DNA from 3 places in the Parabacteroides sp. AF18-52 genome. Region 2 is predicted to be linked to each of the others. Evidence: riboswitches for the same ligand, from Rfam matches in the RefSeq annotation. Region 2 holds a riboswitch; each other region holds the start of a gene.

Region 1 (8,223 bases), on a different contig from region 2:
TGTATATATATGTGGTTACTTCCTGTTCTTTCAAAGTCACCTCTATGATACATTCTGACAGAAAAAACAGATTTGTTGTCTTTCGGAAAAAAGATCATCATAGGACGACCTTCTGTAAATTCTTTACATGCTATATCCATAATGGCATCTAAAGAAATCCATTGACCGGAGTACTCTTCAACTTTGGGAGCTGGTTGTAAGGCTTTACCTGATGATACAGATTCAAATACAGTGTGGAATTCTTTTTTGAACCCAAAATAGCAACCGGTGAAAGCGATTAAAAATAGAAACAAGGCTGTGAAGAGTCCTATAACTATATGTAACCTGTAACATCTGACGCCTGGTTTTTCCCCTTGCCGGAAGTTGAATATTTTTTTACTTGGATATAAAAATAGACCGGAAACAATAAGAAATATCAGTAAGAAACCAAATACTGCAACCCATACAACGCCGTTCTTTTTTAATAAAAGCTTGACATGTAAATCATACAACCATTGGAATATCTTGTGACGATATCGGTCAATCCCAAGGACTTCCCCCGTATACTGATTGACATAAACTTGAATTCGACCTTTCTCATCCGTGGATGTGGTCCGAAAACTGTATGCGCAATCCTTTCCTCCGTAAAGGACCATGTTGCTTATAGTTAGTTGGGGATATTTTTTTCTAACGTTATCCAGTAAATATTGCAATGGAACTATTCTGTCCGACGGCTCGACAAATGCCAATTTTTTCACTGACAGTTTTTCTAACTCAGGTTTATAGACAATGGCTGAACCGGAAACACATATTAGGGTTATCACTAACCCTAATATGAGTCCTATATATAAATGTGTATTTACCAATATCTTTTTGAGGATATAATTGTGCATCATAACACAGTCTTTTAAAAGTTAACAGCCAGCATTACCATGAGTGTTCTGGCTGTACCGGGGAACAACAGGTTATTACCTTGCGAGCCGGTATAGTATTCCTGATTGAATACATTTTTCAAGTTTGCGGAAATTTTATAGAAGCTACGCTTGTAGGCAACAAAACAGTCAAAAATATGGTATGAGTCCAATTCGATGGTTTGGGCCATATTTCCATAAGATTTTCCTTGATAATACCAGCCGCCACCAAACGATAATCCTTTTACAACACCTCCTCTAACAAGGTAAGAAGTCCATAAGTTGAGCTGACTGGGAGATATATTTGCCAACTTTGTACCAACGGGATAGTTCTTGTCGTTAGTTTCGGTCACCTCGGCATGTGTATATGCATAGTTGAATGCGACACTCCAGCTCGGGGTAATTTCGCCGGAGACAGCCAATTCTATACCTTTACTTGTCTGTTCACCGATAAGAATTTTGAATTCTTCATCTTCAGGATCTGTGGTAGGTAAGTTTGTTTTTGACAGTTTATAGAACGCCAGGCTAGAGGTAAGACGATCATTGAAGAATGATTTCTTTATACCGGCTTCCCATTGTTTGGAACGAATCGGATCGAAAGCTTTACCATCTTTAGTCTGGCCGGATTGAGGAACGAATGATTGGCTATAAGAAAGATAAAGGCTTAAACTTGGTATTGGCATATAAACCGCACCAACACGTGGGGAGATAGCGAAATTCTTTTCATCACTTTTTGTCTCTTTAATATAATTGTCCTGTTTGTCGTTTACCCAGTCAGCACGTGCACCAATTAATAATTTTAGCTGGTCGGTAAAGCTTAGCTGATCTTGCAAATATATTGCTCCGGTATTTTGTGTGATATATAAATCTGTACTTTGTTCCATTTCAAAATCTGTCGGTTTCTCTGAGTATACAGGGTTGACATAATTTATGGGGGTATACATATTACCCTTTACTTTTCTTCTATTGGTAAGCCGGCCGAATTCTACTCCTGCGATCGCTTTATGTTTGATAAAGCCTGTTGTGAAATTACCGCTAATTTCTTCAATCAGATTTAAATAATTGATTTTTGCATCCCAATGTGCTAGACGTCTAGTGATTGTACTATCTTTTTGAGGTGTCTTCATCTGAAAATACAGACGGTCTTCATGGGTGAAATATTGGCGGGCAGAACTTCTGAATGTCCAATCTTTATTAAAACGGTGCTTCAACTCATAGCCGAAACTGGTGTTGGTAAACTTTCCATAAGCCCATGGTTCACCTAAAAAAGTTTTGAACCCATGATCGATAATTTCATTGTTTATATGTAAAACTCCGGGATCATGTGTTCTCTTGTCCCTGAAAATGTCTGCATCAAGATTAAGAGTAGTCTTTCTTCCTAAATCAATGTCAATGGTTGGAGTGATGTCATATCGTTTACTATTTTGCGGTTTACGGAATTTATCTGCGTCTTCGTACATCGCATTCAGGCGATAGCGTATTGTTTTTTTCGTGTTTATTGGACCGGTTAAGTCGATGGCCGCCTGTTTATAATCATAACTGCCATATCTGATGGAAGCTCCATAGCGGGGAGTATATAAAGTCGGCTTGGTGATAAAATTAATTATACCACCAGGTTCTACGGCTCCATAAAGAACGGATGCAGGTCCTTTTAGTATTTCGATGCGTTCGATACTTGAGAGAGCATCATTTGAGAATTTGAGATAACGTACTCCATTTCTGAAATAATTGCGGGAGTTTGTCATAGAAAAGCCACGGGAAGAAAATACCTCGTTAATGTTACCGGCTTCACCAGAAGCTCCTCCTTTGACACCACCCAGATTTCGTACTACTTCTGTCATGGTGGTTGCCTGCTGGTCTTCAATTAATTTTCTTGTTACAATACCAACCGATCCCGGTATCTCCAGCACCGGAATTTCCATGCGGGTTGCAGAAAAGGCGATATCAGAATTGTAGCTTTGGGGTTTGGCTCCTGTAATATCTACCTCGGGAAGGCTTAATGATTTATATGACAGCTGAATATCCAATCTGTAATCCTGTTCGCCATCAGGAATGTCGCGGACAGCGGAAACGGTATTGTAACTGTTGGTTATCAATACATGATTTTTTGAGTCTTCTAAATTTATGGAGTAGTAGCCATTGTCATCTGTAATCGTTCTCAACTCCGACCCTTTGATGAAAATTACAATGTTTTCTAACGCCTTATTGCTTTCATCAACAATATAACCACTAACCATTCTGTTAGTTTGTGCAAAGGTACAAATGGGAATAAATAAAATAAACAGAAACAGCCATATTAAAAATGGAGTTCTGCAACGAGTAAATGATGTAACCATAATAATTATTATTAATATTGAAAAAATAACAAAAATTACAGCTAAACAATTGAAAATTTAGTACAAAAGATAAAAGAAAAATTAGAATTTTTCCATTGGTCATATCTTTCAGCTATATTCCACGTTAGCCTTAGAAAAAAGATTTTGGCAGGTCTTCTGACTTACTCCATCTTTGAACGTTCCTTCCCATTCATTGATGAACAGTGGATGTATTTGTTGTTCAAAGACTTTTGTGGAGAATACAGCAGCGGGTCTGCTCAGGATTCACACCTGATTCCCTTTTAATCATATTCATAGAGTCTATTTTATATGAACCAAAAATCGCAGCAAATATAAATATATTTTTTAGAATAAAAGTAATACCTGAATGCGCCTATCTTTCGGGGACAGAGTGGGGAAATTTTGTTTTCAACTATTCATTCCCTTTCCCCCATCTGAATCCGATACAATCAAGTAGATGGATACGTTCGTTACTGAGCTTGCCTTTTCTTTTCAAATAAGCCATTCTCATCCACCATGAATACAGAGACTCTTCCTGGGGATCTCCGGATTTCGCCTTAGGGTATCGTTTGTTGTTTGTTGTGAACTCACAAAAATGATGATATCTCTCGATCCATATCCTGTTGGTATTTTCCGGTGAGCGTCTGTTATTCTCCTGGCTATTGGTCCAGTCGAAACCTAAATTACTCAATTTTTTGATCTGTCCGGGAGAAAGCGTTACACTTGTATCCGTTCGGTTTTTATAGGCTCTCATTTTACTACACCACTTCGCCAGTCTCGACTCTTCCGGATCTCTGGTATGGGCAGGCCATTGACCGGTACGGGCATAATAATCCTTGACCAGGTTGAACGATTCTTTCCATGTTCTTCTTTTGTTGTTTGAACTCCAATGGAAACCGATATCATCCAACAGTTTGATATGTTCTTTATTTTGTTTGCTTTTGGGGGTGTTTTTTCTGGTAATCCGTTGTGACAGGCACCAGTTGACAAGTCTGATTTCTTCCGGTTCTGATGCATTGACGGAAGGCCATCGTTTTTCTTTTTCCACAAAGTCTTTCAACATCTCATAATTAGCCATCCACCGTTCTGTCTTTTTTTGAGCCTTATCCGCATCGATTCTATCAATTAATTGAATCTGCTTTTCTGTAAGTTTCTCCGAAGAATGGTTCCTGATAAATCTGCATCTGGTAATCCACTCACCTAGATGCCGCTCTTTTACATTTTGCGACGAAGGTGCAGGCCATCTGTTGTTTTTTTCGTAGAAAGCAATAACCGCATACTGCTTGGTACTTCTTTTCTTTCTTCTTCTTTTCATATACTAGCGACTCTATATCTCCTTTGTCTATTGTGTATTATATAACCGAATGTTTTTATTATCCTCAAAGATATTCAAATATTTGGTTTCTAATAATCTCCGTTTGATATAATGTTATTTTACCTCTGTTTTCTATATGTTTTATAGGAGATATTTACGTCTGTTTTCAAAATATCGGATTTCTGTAGATATAAATAATTGATAGAAAAAATCCCCCAACAGTAAGCTCACGAATGAAGAGATTACAGTTGGGGGATTAAATATCTCAGATAGGATTACTTAATTCTGTTCTTTCAGGATCACATCGTGTGCACCACCTTCTACGATACTCGTTGAAGATACCAGCGTGATCTTGGCATTTTTCTGTAAGGCGGGGATTGCGATAGCACCGCAACTACACATGGTAGCTTTGATCTTGCCTAATGTCAGGTTCAGATTGTCTTTCATTTTACCGGCATAAGGAACATAGCTGTCTACACCTTCTTCAAACTTCAGTGAGGCACTTCCTCCCATGTCGTAACGTTGCCAGTTTTGGGCACGGTTTGAACCTTCACCCCAATATTCTTTTACGAAGTTGTTTCCGATACGCAGTTTCTTTGTAGGAGATTCGTCGAAACGGGCAAAATAACGTCCCATCATCAGGAAGTCAGCTCCCATTGCCAATGCAAGTACCATGTGATAATCGTGCACCAAACCACCGTCGCTGCAAATAGGGACATAAATACCTGTCTGTTCTTTATATTCGTCGCGGGCCTGAGCTACATCGATCAAAGCGGTAGCTTGTCCGCGTCCGATTCCTTTTTGTTCGCGTGTAATACAGATGGAACCGCCACCGATCCCGACTTTGATAAAGTCAGCTCCGGCTTTTACCAGATATAAGAAACCATCTCTGTCCACCACGTTTCCGGCTCCGACTTTTACTTTGTCACCATATTCTTTCTTGATCCACTGTAATGTCTCGTATTGCCATTCCGAATAACCATCTGATGAGTCGATACATAATACATCTACACCGGCTTCAACCAGGGCAGGAACGCGTTCCGTATAGTCACGGGTATTGATACCGGCACCGACCAGTAATTTTTTGTCAGCTCCGGAAATTTCGTTCGGATTTTCGCGATGGCTGTCATAATCCTTACGGAATACAAAATAGGCCAGGTTCTGGTCCTTATCTATGATCGGAAGTGTATTCAGTTTATGATCCCAGATGATCTGGTTTGCTTCTTTCAGCGTGATGCCGACTTCTCCGACGATCAGTTTTGCGAAAGGTGTCATGAACTCTTTTACTTTTGTGGAAGGATCGTCTTTTTCGATGCGATAGTCGCGGCTGGTAACCAATCCCAGCAGTTTACCGTTAGGAGTTCCGTCATCAGTGATACCGATGGTGGAGTGTTCTGTTTTGTTGACCAGATCGATCACGTCAGCCAGCGTGTTTTCCGGTGTTAGGTTGGAGTCGCTGGTCACGAAACCAGCTTTAAATTTCTTTACTCTTCTAACCATTTCAGCCTGGCTCTCGATCGGCTGTGAACCGAAAATGAAAGAAAGACCACCGTTGCGGGCCAGTTCGATTGCCAGTTCCGGACCGGATACCGATTGCATGATTGCCGATACGAACGGGATATTTAATTCGATAGATGACTTATCGCCAACATTGTGTTTGACAAGCGAAGTTTTTAAAGAAACGTTTGTAGGCACACATTGTTTTGTAGTCAGACCGGGAATAAGAAGGTATTCTCCGAAGGTTCTAGATACATCGTTTAAGTAAACTGCCATATGATTATATATTTACTGGATGAATTTTTGTGCAAAAGTACTGAATTCTGTTCAGATATGTTTTATTTATGATCATTTTTCATATGAATAAAAAAGGCTGTTACCGGACAAAAGGCATTGCCGGAACTTTTTCAACGGCTGAAATGTTATATATATGAATTAAAGAGGAGGAATATTTATGAAAATGGTAGTAGATAAGGCGAACTCTCGCGGATATGCAAACCACGGATGGCTTAAAACATATCATACATTTAGTTTTGCCAATTATTACAACCCCAAAAGAGTACATTTCGGAAAGTTGCGTGTATTGAATGATGATACGGTAGCACCGCGTGAAGGTTTTGATACACACCCACATAAGAATATGGAAGTTATCTCTATTCCGTTGAATGGTTATTTGCGGCATGGCGATAGTATACAGAACAGCGAAACGATCACTCCGGGAGATATACAGGTGATGAGTGCCGGTACAGGCATTTTCCATAGCGAGTTTAATGATAGTGCCGAGCAGCAGCTTGAATTTCTGCAGATTTGGGTTTTCCCGCGTGAAGAGAATACCAAACCGAAGTACAACAATTATGATGTACGTCCTTTGTTGAAAAAGAATGAGTTATCTTTGATCCTTTCGCCTGACGGTGCAACTCCGGCTGCGATCAATCAGGATGCCTGGTTCTCGTTGGGAACACTGGATGCCGGACAGATCAAGGAGTATAAATTTCATAAGAAAGGAACAGGTGTTTATCTTTTCGTTATTGAAGGGGAAGTGGAGGTGAACAACACGACCTTATCCAAACGGGATGGTGCCGGTTTCTATGATACCGACAGTATAACGATAGAAGTTCTGAAGGATGCGAAAATCTTATTGATGGAAGTTCCGATGAATTGAATTTTAGATCTTTTGGTTAATATAAATATGAAGGAGGTATGTTTTGATGGCATACCTCCTTCTGTTTTTTAGTATTCTCTGTCAGACAGGAAATCGATCATTCGTAGAATTGCACGGCTGCAGGCCGGGCAGAAAGGAGCATAATCACGCATCATACAATGATCCATCGGGCGGTAAATACCTTTGGAAATATAACCGCCTCCTTCAAATACACCGGGTTTATCTTTGTGTGCAGCGTCCAGTGGTGTTGGAATAGGGGTATTGGCAGGTAAAAGATCTTTCCATTTACTGTCGAAGTCAACCAGTGTCGTTATATTGGGTTCCCAGGGTTCATATTTCAGATTATAGAAATCCTGGTAGGCAACTTCGGAAGAGAAATATTCGTCGGCCAGTCCGGCAAAACTATGTCCGAATTCATGGACAAAAACATGTTGTGTTTTTTCATTATCGGCAGTTCCCATAGCGTAGAAATTATACATGCCACCACCACCATATGTATCGGTGTTAACCAGCAGAAATATGGCATCGCAGGGTACATTCCATACTGCATCGCGGATCGATTTCATATCCGGTGTTGTCAGGTAACGGTCGACTCCAAAGGTGTAATATCCGGTATTTAAAGCCGTGTTCTTATATATGCCTTTACCTGAAATATCAGTCCCTTTATCTTCTGAGATTAGATTCACAGCCCATATATTGAAATCCTTACGTCGTGTAGTATAAGGAGGCGTCTGAAACAATGACTCCGTAAATTTCTTTGCATCGGCAACAAATTTATCCTGATCGTCTGCCGTATAACCTTCTGCAATGAAAACCAGATCGACTTTTTCATTCGGATTTCCTTCATATTGAATTTGAGTTACTTTATTTTCTTTTAGTTTTCCCCGGTCAATGAAAATACTGGTCGGGTCGATATCCATTTTTAACAGAGGGTGAAATTGCATATCCGCTTTGTCACGTGCTGTAATCTCAACAACGACTGTTGTCTTAGGATAGGGAACCGAGATACTGTTCGTCCACGAT
Region 2 (8,223 bases):
TCATCTTTTGCTATGTCGTACCAGGTCTGACTTAAGTAGACTTGTTTGATACCAAGTTTAAGAGCCGCAGAAGGGTTGTAGTGGTCGCCGTGCGAATGTGTGTAGAAGATGATTTTCGGATGGCAATCGGCAGGTAGCATATCTTTGTCGGTCGGCGTGAAATCAATGAGAATATGTCCGTCCACAAGGATACTCGTTAAGCGGCGTAGTTCCCCGCGTTCGTCCCGTCCGTCCCAGTCGGCAGCACCTGTCCCTAAAAAGCGGACAGTGATACGCTCGTCCGTTTTTGCATTAAAAAGGTTTGCTTTGATATTGTCGGGAGTTCCTGCCAGTAGAGTCGATGCTGTCAATCCTACAAATGTTCTTCTATCCATGGCTTTTTATGTATAGGAAGTGTATCTAAAGTTCTTTTACGGAACTTCGGATACACTCCTTTGTTTGAGGTTATTTTTCTGATATCGGATTTTATTCTCCCTTTTCGATCTGTTCCTGTACGATGGCGTCTACGACAGCAACTGTTGTCAGGTTGACGATGTCGCGGGTAGAGCTTTCTACGTCGGTGAAGTGGATCGGTTTGTTCAATCCCATCTGGATCGGGCCGATCGTTTCGGTGATACCCAGTGCATCCAGTAACTTATAGGCACTGTTGGCAGAACTTAAATTAGGAAATACTAAAACGTTGACATCTTTTCCTTTCAGCTTGTTGAACGGATACATCTCGTCGCGTAGTTTCTTGTCGAGAGCGAAGTTTACCTGCATTTCTCCGTCGATCATGATCTCCGGATGGTTCTTGTGCAGATAATCGATGGCATCATGTACTTTCTGCGGGCTGCCTTGCTTGTCGGAACCGAAGTTTGAATAAGACAACATAGCCATTACCGGATCGTGTGCAAAGAATTTCACGGCGTCGTGTGTAAGACGGGCGATGTCGATCAGCACTTCTGTGGAAGGATGGCGGTTGATCAATGTATCGGAGATGAAGAAAGTACCTTTCTTGCAAGTCATAATGTTCATGGCTCCGAAATGTTTGTATGAAGGACGGATGCCGATAATTTCTTCAGCCAGTTTCGTTACTTCCGAATAGCGGCTGTAAACACCGGTAACGAATGCATCTGCGTCGCCTGTCGCTACCATCATCATACCGAATGCGTTACGGCCGACCATCTTTTCGCGTGCTTCAGAGAAAGTAACGCCTTCGCGTGCTCTCTTTTCAGACAGGATACGGGCATAACGGTCGCGGCGTTCTTCTTCACGGTCGTGACGCAGGTTGACGATCTCGATACCTTCCAGGCTCAGGTTTTCTTCTTCTGCAATCTTAGCCAGACGTTCTTCGTTGCCCAGCAGGATCGGGTAACAGATTCCTTCTGCTTTTGCTTCTACAGCAGCTTTCAGCATGTTGACGTGGTTTGCTTCGGCAAATACCACTCGTTTCGGATTGGCTTTTGCCATGTCGGTGAAGGAACGAAGCATCTTGTTATCGTAGCCCATCATTTCACGCAGGTGGTTGGCATAACCTTCCCAATCGGTGATGGTCTTTCGTGAAACGCCCGATTCGATAGCCGCTTTGGCTACAGCAACGGATACACGTGTCAGCAGGCGGGGGTCGAGTGCTTTCGGCAGGATATAATCACGTCCGAAAGTCGTACGTTTTAGTTTGTAAGCTGCATTGACAACATCCGGAACCGGTTCTTTTGCCAGTTCGGCGATCGCATGAACGGCTGCCAGTTTCATCTCTTCGTTGATCGCTTTGGCGTGTGTATCCAGTGCACCGCGGAAGATATAGGGGAATCCCAGTACATTATTGATCTGGTTCGGATAGTCCGAACGTCCGGTTGCAAAGATGATGTCTTCACGTGAAGCCATTGCATCTGCATAAGAGATTTCCGGATTCGGGTTTGCCAGTGCAAATACGATCGGGTTCTCGTTCATGCTGCGAACCATGTCTTGTGTCAGAACATTGGCAACGGATAATCCCAGGAATACGTCTGTGCCGACAACGGCCTCTTCCAATGTTTTGATATCTCTTGTCGTAGCGAACTCTTTTTTCGATTCGTTCAGGTCTGTACGGTGAGTGGAGATAACTCCTTTACTATCGCACATGATGATGTTTTCCTTGCGGGCTCCCAGCATCACATATAGTTTTGTACAGGAGATAGAAGCTGCACCGGCGCCATTGACAACGATCTTTACGTCTTCGATTTTCTTGCCGGTTATTTCCAGTGCATTGATCAGGCCGGCACCGGAGATGATCGCCGTACCATGCTGGTCGTCGTGCATAACCGGAATATCCAGTTCCGCCTTCAGGCGTTGTTCGATCTTGAAGCATTCGGGAGCTTTGATATCTTCCAGGTTGATGCCACCGAAAGTAGGGGCGATCGCTTTTACGGTTTCGATGAATTTATCAGGGTCTTTTTCGTCCACTTCAATGTCGAACACATCGATACCGGCGAATATCTTGAACAGAAGCCCTTTTCCTTCCATGACCGGCTTACCGGCAAGTGCACCTATGTTACCCAATCCCAGAACGGCTGTTCCGTTCGAGATGACAGCTACCAGGTTTCCCTTAGATGTATATTTATAAGCATCGAGCGGATTTTTCTCTATTTCCAGGCATGGTTCTGCCACTCCGGGCGAATATGCCAGCGACAGATCGGTCTGTGTACTATAGGGTTTTGTTGGAATGACTTCGATCTTTCCGGGTTTGCCTTCGGAATGATACCGAAGTGCTTCCTCTTTTGTTACTTTTGCCATAGACTTATGATATTAGTAGATTCAGTACATGTTTTGAAATCGCCCACAAAAGTAACAAATTATTAGATATATAGTACTGAACGCTTACAATTAGTTGGGAATAATTTCATATTTGAAAGGATGGTTAGTTTGATGTATTTGATGAACAAGGATATAAAAAGAAAGGAACTCCGACGAAGCTCCTTTCTTTCCATATAATAATGATCTTTATATTAACTCAAACCTTCGACCAGTCCGTTGACGATATCGATCCGTTTTGCCTGCGGGTCTTTCGGAAGTCCCGGCATACGCATGATCTCACCCATAACGACCACGATCATTTCGGCACCATTGTTGATGATGATATCACGAACCTTCAGTTCGAAGTTTTTCGCAACGCCGTATGCTTTCGGGTCGGAAGAGAATGAATATTGCGTCTTGGCGATACAGATCGGATAATGAGAGATACCCAGGCTTTCGATCTGCTTGATCTTTTTATCAGCCAGTGTCGTATAGGTGACAGAAGCGGCTCCGTAAATCTCTTCGGATACTTTTTTGATCTTATCGCGTACAGTGTCTGTATCTTCGTAGACGAGTTTCAGAGGACCCGACGGCTTGTTTTCAATTATGTCTACTACCAGTTTAGCCAGTTCCACGCCACCGTCTCCGCCTTCTGCGAATACGCTGTTCATAGCGAAACCGACACCCAGTTCTTTACAATGCTCGGCAACCAGAGCGATTTCTTCGTCCGTATCGGTTGCGTAACGGTTGAAAGTAACGATCACTTCCTGGCCGAAACGTTTCATATTGGCTACGTGTTTGTCGAGGTTGGCAAAACCGTTGCGCAGACCTTCGATGTTTTGTTCCTTAATCTGTGCTTCAGGAACACCACCGTGCAGTTTCAAACTCTGTGCGGTAGCCACGATAACGGTCAGTTTCGGTTTCAATCCGGCTTTGCGGCATTTGATATCGAAGAATTTTTCCGCTCCCAGGTCGGCACCGAATCCGGCTTCTGTGATGACATAGTCGCCGTATGTAAGTGCCATCTTCGTGGCGATGATCGAGTTGCAACCGTGAGCGATGTTGGCGAACGGGCCGCCGTGTACGAATGCCGGTGTGTTTTCGGTTGTCTGTACCAGATTGGGTAGGAGAGCGTCTTTCAGCAATACAGTGATCGCTCCGGCAACACCCAGGTCGTTGACCGTGAACGGCTGGTCGTCGTTCGTATATCCCAGCAGGATATTACCGATGCGGCGTTTCAGGTCTTCCAGGTCGGTTGCCAGGCAAAGGATAGCCATCATCTCGGAAGCCGGTGTGATGTCGAATCCGGTTTCGGTCGGGACACCGTTGGCCGAACCACCCAGGCCGGATACGATATTACGCAGGCTGCGGTCGTTCACGTCGAGTACACGTTTCCATTTGATTTCTTTCAAACCTTCGCAGGAATGGCGTGTCTGGTAGATATAATTGTCCAGCAGGGCTGTAATCATATTGTGAGCGGATGTAACGGCGTGGAAGTCGCCTGTGAAATGCAAGTTGATATTTTCCATCGGCAATACCTGCGCGTATCCGCCTCCGGCTGCTCCACCTTTCATACCGAAACATGGCCCCAGCGAGGGTTCACGTAAAGCGGCAACTGCTTTCTTACCGATCTTGTTCAGTCCCAGAGCCAGGCCGATAGATACGGTTGTTTTACCGATACCTGCTTTGGTTGGCGTAATAGCTGTTACCAGGATCAGGTTATGTTCTTTGATTTTCTCTTCATCGATCAGGTGAAGGGGCACTTTGGCGATATACCGACCATAGTTTTGTACTTCTTCGCGCGGAATACCCAAACCTGTGGCTACTTCCTTTATTTTACGAAGGGAGACTTCTCTTGCAATTTCTATATCCGATTTCATGTGCTTATGTAAGTTTAAGAGGCAACAAAAGTATATTATTTTTAATTAAATAACAAAATGATAGTATGAAAGGTTTTAAAGCCGGATAACTCCATGTTATTGGTGTTATATTGATAAAAGTTACTAAAAGAAGGATGGGGATGACTGTTTGGTAAGTAAAGTGGGCGTTTTTCGATTTATTTGTAATCTTCAGTTGGCAATATCAATGCATTTGGATAGGTTTTGTCTTAAAGTATTTTAAAATATGGATAAAGGGTTGTGGTGTATGATAATTTGCCTAATTTTGCGCTGTCACAATATCAAAATGAAACTAACAGCAAGTTTATAGTGATAAAAAGAAAGTATATAACAGTTTTAAAAACTTCGGTTTATGTAATTAAGGAGATTTGATTATGGTAACAATGAGATTTAGTTTGGCGGGTGTAGCCTCAAGAGAAGCAGAAACAGGATCATGGATAAGAACAATTGTTGATTGTCTGGGAATCCGTATGTTTTCAAAGATGAATCCTTCGGTAAGTACGAGTAGTGTCGGTTGGGATACGACCAAGCAAAAGGAAATCCAGGATCTTCATCACTATGCCGTCCGCAACTTGATCCCCAAGGCCGGAGTCTATCAGATGGAATTACTGGAATCGCTGGCACAGTCTGCTTCTATTTATTCGCCGGAAGAGGTGGAATCTCTTTATAATGAGACGAGTAAGAAGATAGAAGAGATCAGCAGCCATATTTCGGGTGTATTGGTAAGTGCACGTGAGTTATGCAAGTCAGGGCATCAGAACTGGGAGTCTGTTCAGTCACTTCGTTATCATGTAAACCGCCTGCGTGGCATCGTAGAATCTGCATAGTTTTTGCAAAACAATAATCGGAGCAGATAGTATCTGTACATATCCCTTTCATTTCCGGAAGCGTTCTACCTCCGGAATATGAAGGGGATTATTGTATGATCATCAGTGAGAAATAGGGGTATATCTTGTCTGCTATGATCTTTTTATCGGATGTATAATATTCTTTTTCTGTCCCCACGTTTTCAAAGTAATGGAATTGTGTTTGCGGATGCTTGCGGATACATTCGTGTACGGCTTCCACGCATTGTGAAAGTTTCATGATAACGATTACATATCCTGCGTTTATCTTTTCACTCAATTCGTCGGCGGAAGGCGTACCGGGGATGACGACGATCTGTTCTTCCTGCTTAACGATATGTAAGCCTGCCAGCGCTCCGGCAGCAATGAAGGCCGGTATTCCGGCAATGCGCTGAACAGCGATTCCCGCAGCTGTAAATTTGTCGTATATATATTGTATGGAGGAATAAAAACCGGCGTCGCCTTCGGCTACGATAACGATCTGTTTTCCTTCTGCGTAATTACTTTCAGCTTCGTTGTACAGGGCATCGTAGGCTTTCCAGGCCTCCGTGCGGTCTTTACTCATCGGAAGCATGAAACACCGGATGGCTGTTTCGCTTATCTCCAGGGCGCGTACGATATCGGCGGCTCGCGAGATGCTTTCGCCTTGCCTGTTGCGGGTGGCGGGACAGTAGATGATATCTGCTGTCTGGAGTTGGCGGAGACCTTTCACCGTGATAAGTTCCGGTTCGCCGGGACCTAATGATACAAAACTGATCGGATAAGTCATTTTATTCTTGTTCTTTTATTTGGGATGCAAATGTGCTGAAAATAGTGTAAAGTTGCAAACTTCTTATTACTTTTGCGCTCGAAGTCGGTTCTGTAAAACTCCTGTTCATGGAGACAGATTAAAAGGGAACCGGGTGAGAATCCCGGACAGTCCACGCTGCTGTGAAGCTTTATAAACATCCTGATAATACCTTTTGCCACTGGTCTTTGCGATCGGGAAGGCATTCGGGATGGAAGTAAGTCAGAAGACCTGCCATTTTTTGCATAACGATTGTCCTCGTGGGTTTGGACGGTTTGTGTCGGATAAAAACAAATAGAATATGAATAAGTATTTAGTCGGTGGCTGCCTGTTAGCGTTAATGGCTACATCATGCGCATCGAAAGGAAATCAGCAGGAAAAAGAGAATGCATCGTCGCAACAAACGATTACGACGGATAGGATGGTTCAGATCACACCTAAATATGCCGAAGGTTTTCAGTTGACCTATGCCGATGGTTATGTCCTGATGGATATACATGACCCTCAGAATGAAGAAAGCACGCATTTCCTGTATGCGCTGGTTCCCCGTGGGACAAAGCCGGAAGGTATTCCTGCCGATTATACGGTGATCGAAACACCTGTGCGTAGTGCCATTTGTATGACCTCCCTGCAACTCTCCAATTTCATTAAGTTGGGAGCGGAGGATAAGGTGGTAGGTATCACGAGTACGCGCCATCTGTTTAATAAGACTATCAATAATCAGCTGAAGGAAGGAAAGACGGCGAAGATCGGGATCGAAGGTAATTTCGATAATGAGGTAATTATGAGTATCAATCCCGACCTGATCCTGATCTCTCCTTTTAAGCGTGGCGGATACGAGACGATGAAAGATATCGGTATCCCTCTGATTCCTCATCTGGGATATAAAGAAATGACGCCGCTGGGACAGGCTGAATGGATTAAGTTTGTCGGCCTGTTACTCGGGATAGAGCAGGAAGCCAATGAGAAATTCTCTGCTATAGAGAACCGTTACAACGAACTGAAAGAACTGACTGCCGAAGGTAAAGTGCAGAAACGTCCTATCGTGTTCAGTGGCGAAATACATGGTGGCAACTGGTATGCAGTAGGAGGAAAGAGCTTCCTTGCACAACTTTTCAAAGATGCCGGTGCTGATTACTTTTTGAAAGACGACGATCGTTCCGGCGGTGTGACGCTCGACTTCGAGACGGTTTATAACCAGGCGGATGAAGCCGATTACTGGCGTATCGTAAACAGCTATCCGGGAATATATACTTATAAATCACTGAAAGATCAGGATCCCCGTTATGCAGACTTCCGTGCTTTCAAAGAAAAAGGAGTGATCTACTGTAATATGCGGGAGAAACCTTTTTACGAAAGCATGCCGACCGAGCCGGAAGTTGTATTGGGCGATTTATTGCATATCTTCCACCCGAATCTACTGCCGGACCATACGCCTGTCTATTATGATTTACTTAAATAAATAGGGACGATGAAGTATTCTAACACTATCCTGATGCTTTTGATCCTTGCCTCGATCGTCGTGTTGCTGTTTTTGAATTTGGTGTTGGGCTCTGTTTCGATTCCTTTCCATTCGGTTTGGAATATCATCTGCGGCAATGGAGATGAACCGGTCACCTGGCAGAATATTATCTGGAAGTCACGCTTTCCGCAGGCCTTGACGGCATTAGTAGCCGGAGCCGGATTAGCGATCAGCGGACTTCAGATGCAAACCGTATTCCGTAACCCATTGGCTGGACCTTCTGTGTTGGGTATCAGCTCCGGTGCAAGTATGGGAGTCGCTTTCGTTGTCTTACTGAGCGGAAGCCTGGGTGGTGTGGCGTTGAGTAAGCTAGGCTTTATGGGGGAGATTGCTTTATCCATTGCGGCCATAGTCGGTTCCTTATCTGTCATGGCACTGATTGTTTATGTCTCGCAGAAGGTAAAAGGGAATGTGACGCTC
Region 3 (8,223 bases), on a different contig from region 2:
CCGATACAGGAACCTGATAATAGTATTTCCCTTTGACAATAGTTTCCAAAGACATAACACTATGAACTTCTGTTCCATCTCCTTCAAAGCTGATCATCTGAGAGCCAGCCTTCAAAGAATCGATGCTCTTGACAAGAGTCTGTACGTCACGTCCCATACCACCGTGTTTATCCAGAGCAATCCAGATATCGAAGTGATAGGTTTGCGCTTCAGGAGTAGGCTCCGGTTCCGGAGTTGGATCATCGTCGTCAGAACAAGCACTAAAAGACAAGGTAAACAATGTCGTTAATAATGCCCAAAATAGTAATTGAAACTTTTTCATTTGATAATTTTTAAATTATTAATTAATGAATAATCTGAATTTAGCGAAGAATGCACGACCGGGTTTCTGGAGTTTGTAATTGTCATAGACCGTAGCATCAAACAGATTACTACATTCCAATGACACATTATAGCGTCTTTTCATCCATGAATAGGTCACATTAAGATTCGATACATTCTGAGTCGGGATACGCGACTTGCTTTCAAGAGCTCCGTATGCTTCCCATGATAAGTAAAACCAATGTATCCATTGCCAGGAATATCCGATGCGAAGGTTATCTTCCTTCTGCGCCAGATTGTGAAATGTATAGCTCACATCAGCATTGCTATACACCCAGGGACGATTAGGCACACGGTTATTATAAGTAGCCGAAGGCTTACCGTCGGTTTTATATTTCTTCTGGTCGCGTGCTTCGTTATAACTACAGTTGACCATTATCTGAAAGCTGTTTTTCCAGTTGTAGCGCATTTCCCCTTCAATACCTTTCACATGTACAGCCGGAATATTCTCGTATTGCATCATACCTTCTTTTTCCGATACGGTTGCCTGAATATAATCGTCGACAAAGCGGAGAAATCCGTTGACCTCATAATAGAAAGAATGACCGTAAGCAGGATACCAGTTACCAAAAAGGCCCAGGTTTATATTATCGCTGCTTTCGGGATGAAGGGCGAGATTGGGATAGATAGTCGTTCCGTTTCCGAGCAGCTCACGCGACAAAGGAAGACGCACACTATGTTCATAAGAAACCTTTCCTGCCAGTGCATCCCAAAATGTATAACGCAGCCCCAAACCGCCTCCCCAATAACTGTTGGAAGAATGTCCTTTGGCATCCTCCGAACCGGTTATCCAGGCAAGATCGTTTTGTTCGATAGAGGTTGCATTTATATAGTCTTTAATAAAAACAGTACTCTCCCATCTTCCGTCGAAAAAAGACTGATTGTAAGTCAATCCGAGAATATGCTTGGTCAGTACATCGTTGGTCGGTTCAAAAGTTTCGTCGACATCATCACGGCGTTTATTTCCGGTACGGTTAAGCAGATAGTTCAGACTGACAGAATGATGCCGGTTGATCGCATAATCGACACCTCCGCGGAAAATAGTCATTGGACGGTTGTAATGACGCATGGAACGTCCACGGCCATTAAGCTCATTTCGGGATGAGGGAGTAAAATCACCGTTCCAGTCATAGATACGATAAGCAGTATCGACGGTAAGCGACGCGTCCCAGGTATGGGAAAACGATGCGCTCGTATTGATTTTCTCAAACCGTTTTTGATAACGGGCTGATACATTCCAGGCATCGGAATGACGCTCTGCATTACCGATCACCTTTGTCTGGATAGACCCTGTCTGTATTTCTTTATCTATTTTGGAATAAGATCCGGAAACAAAGAAAGCATCTGCCCACGCTTTATCGACAAAGCCTGCTTCCAATTGTCCTAACAAGGAAAAATAATCGTCATGGAACCGTTTACGGTTGACTTCAATATATTTACGGCTATCTTCATCCCATACCTCGACACCTTTCATCTTATAATCATTCTTAGAATAATTGACACCGACGGTCGGCTTGATGATCAATCCGGTCTTCGGTTCTACGAATTGGGCATTCAGGTCAGCTCTATGAGTATGGAAAGAACCTATACCATAAGAAGCATCCAGATAATTCTTTTTTTCCTGACTGGTAATAATATTAATGGCGCCCCCCAGAGCATCCGAACCCAGGCTGGCAGGAACTACCCCTTTATATATTTCCACCCTGTCAATGATATTGACAGGAAGATTTGCCAGCGAGACACCGCTTCCTTTTGTATCCAGAGGCATCCCATCGATAAAGTAACGGACGGAATTGCCTGATAACCCATTAATAGAAAGATCGAAGTCGGAACCGACTCCACCTTCCTCCCTGATCTTTATACCGGTTGTCCGGTTCACGATCTCATTGAGGTTCTTCAAGGAGTTGATCTGCGGCTTTATATCGAGGGCATTTACTGAAAAAGCACTTTCTTTGATCTTCTGGGTTTTCGATTTGCCATATACCTCCACCGAATTCAGAGTAACGGAGTTTTCCTCCATTGTGAAATTCACTGTTTTATTCTTACGGATATCTATCTGGGTCTTTATCGTATTATACCCTAATGAAGTGACAATAACAGTATGTCTTCCCGGAGTTACAGTCAAGGAATAATATCCCCGATCGTTTGTATAAGTACCGACCGTCGTATTCTCCAGGGCAACTGTCACCGAAGAAAGCGGAATACCCTCCTGGTCTTTGACTTCACCGGAAAGAGTCACTTTATTCTGCGCCGACAGATTGGCAGAAAACAAGTAAATAAATAGAAAAAGGACATGTATGAAACCTCTCATTTCATCAAGTTTGTTAACCGTTATTATACTGTATGCTCCCGATGAAATAAAATAGAACACATGAACAGACAAAGCCCCAATAATATAGTGAAAAGCTCTAACTCATATGTTTTCAGCCCTATTTCCCGAAAGCCTTCAACTATTATTCTGGCAGGTCTTCTGACTTACTCCATCTTTGAACGTCCTTCCCATTCATTGCGAACAGTGGATTGAGTCGTGTTCAAAGACTTTGGCGGAGCTTACAGCAGCGGGTCTGTTCAGGATTTTCACCTGATTCCCTTTTCATCACTCTTCCGTAGAAATGGAATCGTGACACCAAAATTCGGGTACAAAGGTAAAGATTATTTTTAAACGGAAAGCTATTTTTTATAAATGATCGCTGATTTGTACGAATGGAACAAACTATTCTTTACTTTTGTCTGCAGAAACAATTACATAGCAAACATTTAATAACATGAGCAATTCATTTAAGCCGGCAACTTTGTGTGTACAAGGTGGTTGGCAACCGAAAAAGGGAGAACCGCGTGTACTCCCAATCTATCAAAGTACTACCTTCAAGTATGAAACCAGCGAACAGATGGCGAAATTATTCGACCTGGAAGAGAGCGGCTATTTCTATACCCGCCTACAAAACCCGACCAACGATGCTGTTGCCAGTAAGATAGCAGCTTTGGAAGGTGGTGTTGCAGCCATGTTGACTTCATCCGGACAGGCAGCTAACTTCTTTGCCTGTTTCAATATCTGCGAAGCCGGCGATCATATCGTAAGTGCTACCGGTATTTATGGAGGTACATACAATTTATTGTCCGTCACATTAAAGAAACTGGGTATCGAATGTACTTTCATCGACCAGGATGCCAGTGAAGAAGAGATCAGCAAGGCATTCCGTCCGAATACAAAGTTATTGTTCGGCGAAACGATTTCCAATCCGGGAGTAATGGTACTGAATATCGAAAAGTTCGCTCATATCGCCCATAAACATGGGGTACCATTGATCGTCGATAATACGTTTGCCACACCGATCAACTGCCGTCCGTTCGAATGGGGAGCAGATATCGTAACCCATTCTACAACTAAATATATGGATGGACATGCAACTGCTGTTGGAGGCTGTATCGTCGATAGCGGTAACTTCGATTGGGAAGCACATGCCGACAAATATCCGGGCCTTTGCCAGCCGGACGAGTCTTATCACGGATTGACTTATACAAAGACATTCGGCAAGATGGCGTATATCACCAAAGCGACCAGCCAGTTGATGCGTGACCTGGGATCTATCCAGTCTCCACAGAATGCATTCTTACTGAACTTAGGTTTGGAGACTTTACATCTGCGCATGCCACAGCATTGTAAAAATGCGTTGGCTGTTGCTAAATGGCTTCAGAATTGCGACAAAGTAGCCTGGGTGAACTATCCGGATCTGGAAGGTAATAAGTATTATGAGTTGACAAAGAAATATCTGCCGAACGGTTCATGCGGTGTGCTGTCATTCGGATTGAAAGGCGGACGCGATGTTTCCATTAAGTTTATGGATAGCCTGAAACTGGCTGCTATCGTTACCCACGTAGCAGATGCCCGTACTTGTGTACTTCACCCGGCAAGCCATACGCACCGTCAATTGACAGACGAACAGTTGAAGGAAGCTGGTATTGCTCCTGACCTGATCCGTTTCTCTGTCGGCATCGAAAGTGCAGACGATATCATTGCAGATATCGAGCAGGCATTGAATCAGTAAAAGCGCCCAAGTAAAACAAAGAATCGTTTTGTATAGAAGACGATTCTTTGTTAAAATCGTCTTCTATACAAAACGATTTCTTATCTTTGTAACATCTCACCCCTATTATGGTCGCTATACATCTATATAAACAATATGGCGACAAAGTTTATTTCTACAACCAGAATATAGAGGTTGATTTCATTATTCCGGAAATAGAGACAGCCTATCAGGTAAGTTACTCCCTGCAAGATGAAGCCACTTATCAACAGGAAGTAGAAGGTCTGATCAAATTAAACAATGTTTATCCTTTAAAGAGGATGTATATTATAACCAAAGACGAAGAGAGAACTATTACACATGAAAATGGCACTACCATACATGTGATTCCTATCTGGAAATGGCTATTGCTGCCATAAACAGACTTGGTTCAGGTCGAAATCCTATTAAACATAATGAACTCCGTTTCCGGGAGCTATTCAAAAACAAAACCCCGATGGTAACAAATACCGCCGGGGTTGTTTTTTATCCATTTTCTCTCTTCGCAGGGATATTCACGGATGAACTTTATTTTATTTTTATTACTAAAATTACGCTTCCAATCTGTTCACCTTCACAGGCTACTCACCCTTCCCCAAAAGGGGAAGAGCAGAGAAGCTTTTTCTATTTAATTATTCTTTATTCTTATTTTACGATTGCTTTAACAGCAGCTTCACCTTCAACAGCTACAACTACGATACCTGCAGGAGCAGAGATTGTTGCTTCGTTAGAAGAAAGAACTGCGTTAGCAACTGTCTGACCAAGAACGTTGCTGATAGTAACAGTCTTACCTGCAGCACCCTTGATAGTGATGTCACCCTTACCTGCGATAACAGTTACGTCGCTAGTTGTGATATCTTTAGTATCTGTAGCCATTTCGTCGTTTTCGATGTTTTCAACATTGAAAATCAGAGCACCGTCACCACCAGTCTTAGCATTGTTGAATTCAGATTTTTCATCTGTCAATACGATGCAACCATTCTGCATTTTGATCCATGCTGCTTTTTCAGGAGCGATAGATATACCATCATGGCTGTTAGATTCGATCAAGAATGAGTTTCCAGCACCTTCTTCTGTAACATTAGCAGCACCATCAGGATTTGTATAACGGAATGACCAAGTATAATTCTTATGATTATCACCCTTCAGATTATTGATGTATTTGCCATCAATCTTAGCAGCCTTGTATGCTTTGATAATGTCATCAACATTCAAGTCTTCAGGTTTCATATTTTCGTAACCATTTACCAAAACAATCAAACTATCACCAGTCTTAATAGCTTTTACGAAACCAACGCGAGTGTAACCTGCTTTAACATCAGTATAAGGTTTATCCTGACCAACTGTTGCTACAGAATCAGCAAAGCTTACCAAATATTTACCATATACGAATCCAGCTTTTCCCGGTTTAGCGTGAACGCAACCCCATTCATCTGTTGGTTTACCCTGAGCGTCTTTATGACCACCCGGTTCGTTACAAGGAGTACCCTTGTCAGCAGCCTGATCATTACGAGATACAGAAATCAAATACTGCGGTTTGATATAACCCAGACCACGTGTTACCCAAGCAGTGTCAATACGGAATGACAAACCAGCTTTAGCTTTGTCTGCAGTCCAGATACCTAGGTAGTTAACACCTTCATTCTGCAATTCTTTGTTAGTTTCATCCATCAAATATTCGTGACGAATATTTTCGTAGAATCTCAAGCTATCAGCAGCATCAACAGCGCTTTCGTCTAATGCTACATTGTTGAAACGACGATACAGAGGAGCGTCATCGATTTCTACAGAGAATGCAGAAGTACGAGTTTCTGTCATATTCTGAGCTTTCAGATATACGTTGTTATCATCAACACCTACTTTGCGTAATGAATCCGGAGCAACGTTGTCATAAGAAGCTGTATCGATCAAAGCGAAGTAGTGAACACCTGATTTGTCGTTATTTTCTTTCATATAGAATACAGCAACTTTATCTTTTCCATTAGAAACTGCATATCTGTTTTCAACATCTGATACGATATATTTATCAGAAGATTTCAGCTTCAATGTGTAAGCTTTTCTTACCAATTGTTTCAAACCAGAAACATTAGCAGTTGTATAACCATAATTTACACCATTTTCGCTCATGCCTTTCAGAATGAAAGAAGACTTAGCACCTACATATAAAACTGAATCTTTTTCATTATCAGAAATACCCATGTATTTATCACTTGCAAATTCATGCAAATATCTCAGCTTATAAGTAGTAACGATCATAGAATCCTTGTCTAAGAATCTGTAACCTACATACGGATTAGCTTTTACATTTGCAGGGTCTTTTACGAAATCAGAAGGAACGACTGTAATGTCACCTGCCAATGTAGATGCACCTTCTACATATAACTGGATAGTAGGATAAGAAATCTTTGCAAATTCACGGTTTGTAATCGTGATAGGAGAAGTTTCTTTCAATTCGTTAGTTGTATATCTCTTTTCTACAACCCACTGGTAAGCAGGCATATGCCAAGGATCCATATTTTTATCAAGAGTTACCCATTGAGCAACGCTATCACCATACAAAGGAACTGCTAAATATTTACCTTCTGCATTTTTAATTACATACAAATCATTGTCTAATGAAGTGTTGTTAGCAGAAGGAACACAACCTTTGTAACCAAAGTTAATATCAGATTCTTTCTTATTTGCAATAGTGATAATACGAACTTTACCTTTTATCAAGTCCTGAACCGTTACAAAGTTATTCTTCAAATCATTCAAATTTGTTAAATCTGCTGTAGTTGGACTACCAGCTGCAACAGCTTCGCTCCAATATGTCTGATCATCAGTCTTACTATAAACAGATTTAACCTGAATAATCATACTATCAATTGAAGGGAAATAAGTAAAGGCAAATTTATATTGATCTTTCAAATCAGAAGCAGCAATTGCTGTAGTTGTAGTTGTAGCCCAATTAAATGCTAAGAATTTGCTACCATTATTATTCGTATATGCAGTGTCGACATGCAAATATTTAGCATTAGTTGCAGCATTCTTTACATATACATAGTTTGCTTCTGCATCTTCTGCAAAGAATTTAGCATTTGTGAATGGATTAGGAACAGGAAGTTTTTCTCCCATTTCATCCGGAGTGAAAGTCAACTTAACACCTGTTGTTTCATTATCCAATGTACCCAGGATTGTATTGATTTCTTTTGCACCAAGAACTACAGCATCAGCAGTTTGCAGTTCAAACTTAGCTAAATTAGTACCAGTTTGAGCATCAGCAGCTGCATCTTTTGCAGCATACTTTTTAACAACAACATCATTACCATCCAAAGCAAGACCAATAACAGAGTCAGCTTTAAAATAAGAATAAAGAGTTGCTGCATTCATTCCTTCTTTGTACTGAGAAGAGAAAGCCCAACCATGGATTTCACCACCAACTGTGATAGGATCAGAGTTTGTTTCTTTAGGCAAAGAAACTAAATCTGTTTGAGCATAAGCTACGTCCAAACGCAGACCTGTCAATTTGTTCACAAATTCAAAAATGGGAGCTTTACCAAGACCCTGCTCAACAACCTCTACACACCAAAGAGTACTTGCCAAATTAGCTGAAGTAATAGGTGTTGTTGAAGTAACAGTTAACTTACCATCTTTATCCATGGCAAGTACACCGGAAGCATCAGATTTTAATTGATAAAGATGCCCTTTAGTGGTATCAATACCATCAACTGGAGTTCCTGCGTTAGCTGATATTGCACCTAGCAGCGCAGCACCAGCCAAAAAAGTAGAAAACTTT

Evidence for each region. A riboswitch is a leader RNA that binds a small molecule or an ion and turns the genes downstream of it on or off. The one in region 2 is predicted to bind cobalamin.
Region 1: another riboswitch for cobalamin. It lies ahead of DWX23_RS07430 (TonB-dependent siderophore receptor); the one in region 2 lies ahead of DWX23_RS21935 (ABC transporter substrate-binding protein).
Region 3: another riboswitch for cobalamin. It lies ahead of DWX23_RS03885 (TonB-dependent receptor); the one in region 2 lies ahead of DWX23_RS21935 (ABC transporter substrate-binding protein).

The regions. Positions count from the first base shown of each region.
Region 1 covers NZ_QUGR01000003.1:141,417-149,639, forward strand. The annotation lists gene DWX23_RS07425 (PepSY domain-containing protein) at 1-875, opposite strand, end outside; gene DWX23_RS07430 (TonB-dependent siderophore receptor) at 887-3,226, opposite strand; cobalamin riboswitch at 3,355-3,560, opposite strand; gene DWX23_RS07435 (helicase associated domain-containing protein) at 3,639-4,541, opposite strand; gene DWX23_RS07440 (IMP dehydrogenase) at 4,821-6,314, opposite strand; gene DWX23_RS07445 (pirin family protein) at 6,493-7,200, shown strand; gene DWX23_RS07450 (M64 family metallopeptidase) at 7,269-8,223, opposite strand, start outside.
Region 2 covers NZ_QUGR01000021.1:38,492-46,714, forward strand. The annotation lists gene DWX23_RS21910 (MBL fold metallo-hydrolase) at 1-374, opposite strand, end outside; gene DWX23_RS21915 (NADP-dependent malic enzyme) at 466-2,751, opposite strand; gene DWX23_RS21920 (formate--tetrahydrofolate ligase) at 2,964-4,631, opposite strand; gene DWX23_RS21925 (hypothetical protein) at 5,024-5,476, shown strand; gene cobI (precorrin-2 C(20)-methyltransferase) at 5,565-6,263, opposite strand; cobalamin riboswitch at 6,332-6,535, shown strand; gene DWX23_RS21935 (ABC transporter substrate-binding protein) at 6,583-7,743, shown strand; gene DWX23_RS21940 (iron ABC transporter permease) at 7,753-8,223, shown strand, end outside.
Region 3 covers NZ_QUGR01000002.1:22,114-30,336, forward strand. The annotation lists gene DWX23_RS03880 (hypothetical protein) at 1-322, opposite strand, end outside; gene DWX23_RS03885 (TonB-dependent receptor) at 341-2,692, opposite strand; cobalamin riboswitch at 2,824-3,027, opposite strand; gene DWX23_RS03890 (O-acetylhomoserine aminocarboxypropyltransferase/cysteine synthase family protein) at 3,147-4,427, shown strand; gene DWX23_RS03895 (hypothetical protein) at 4,535-4,825, shown strand; gene DWX23_RS03900 (DUF6383 domain-containing protein) at 5,091-8,223, opposite strand, start outside.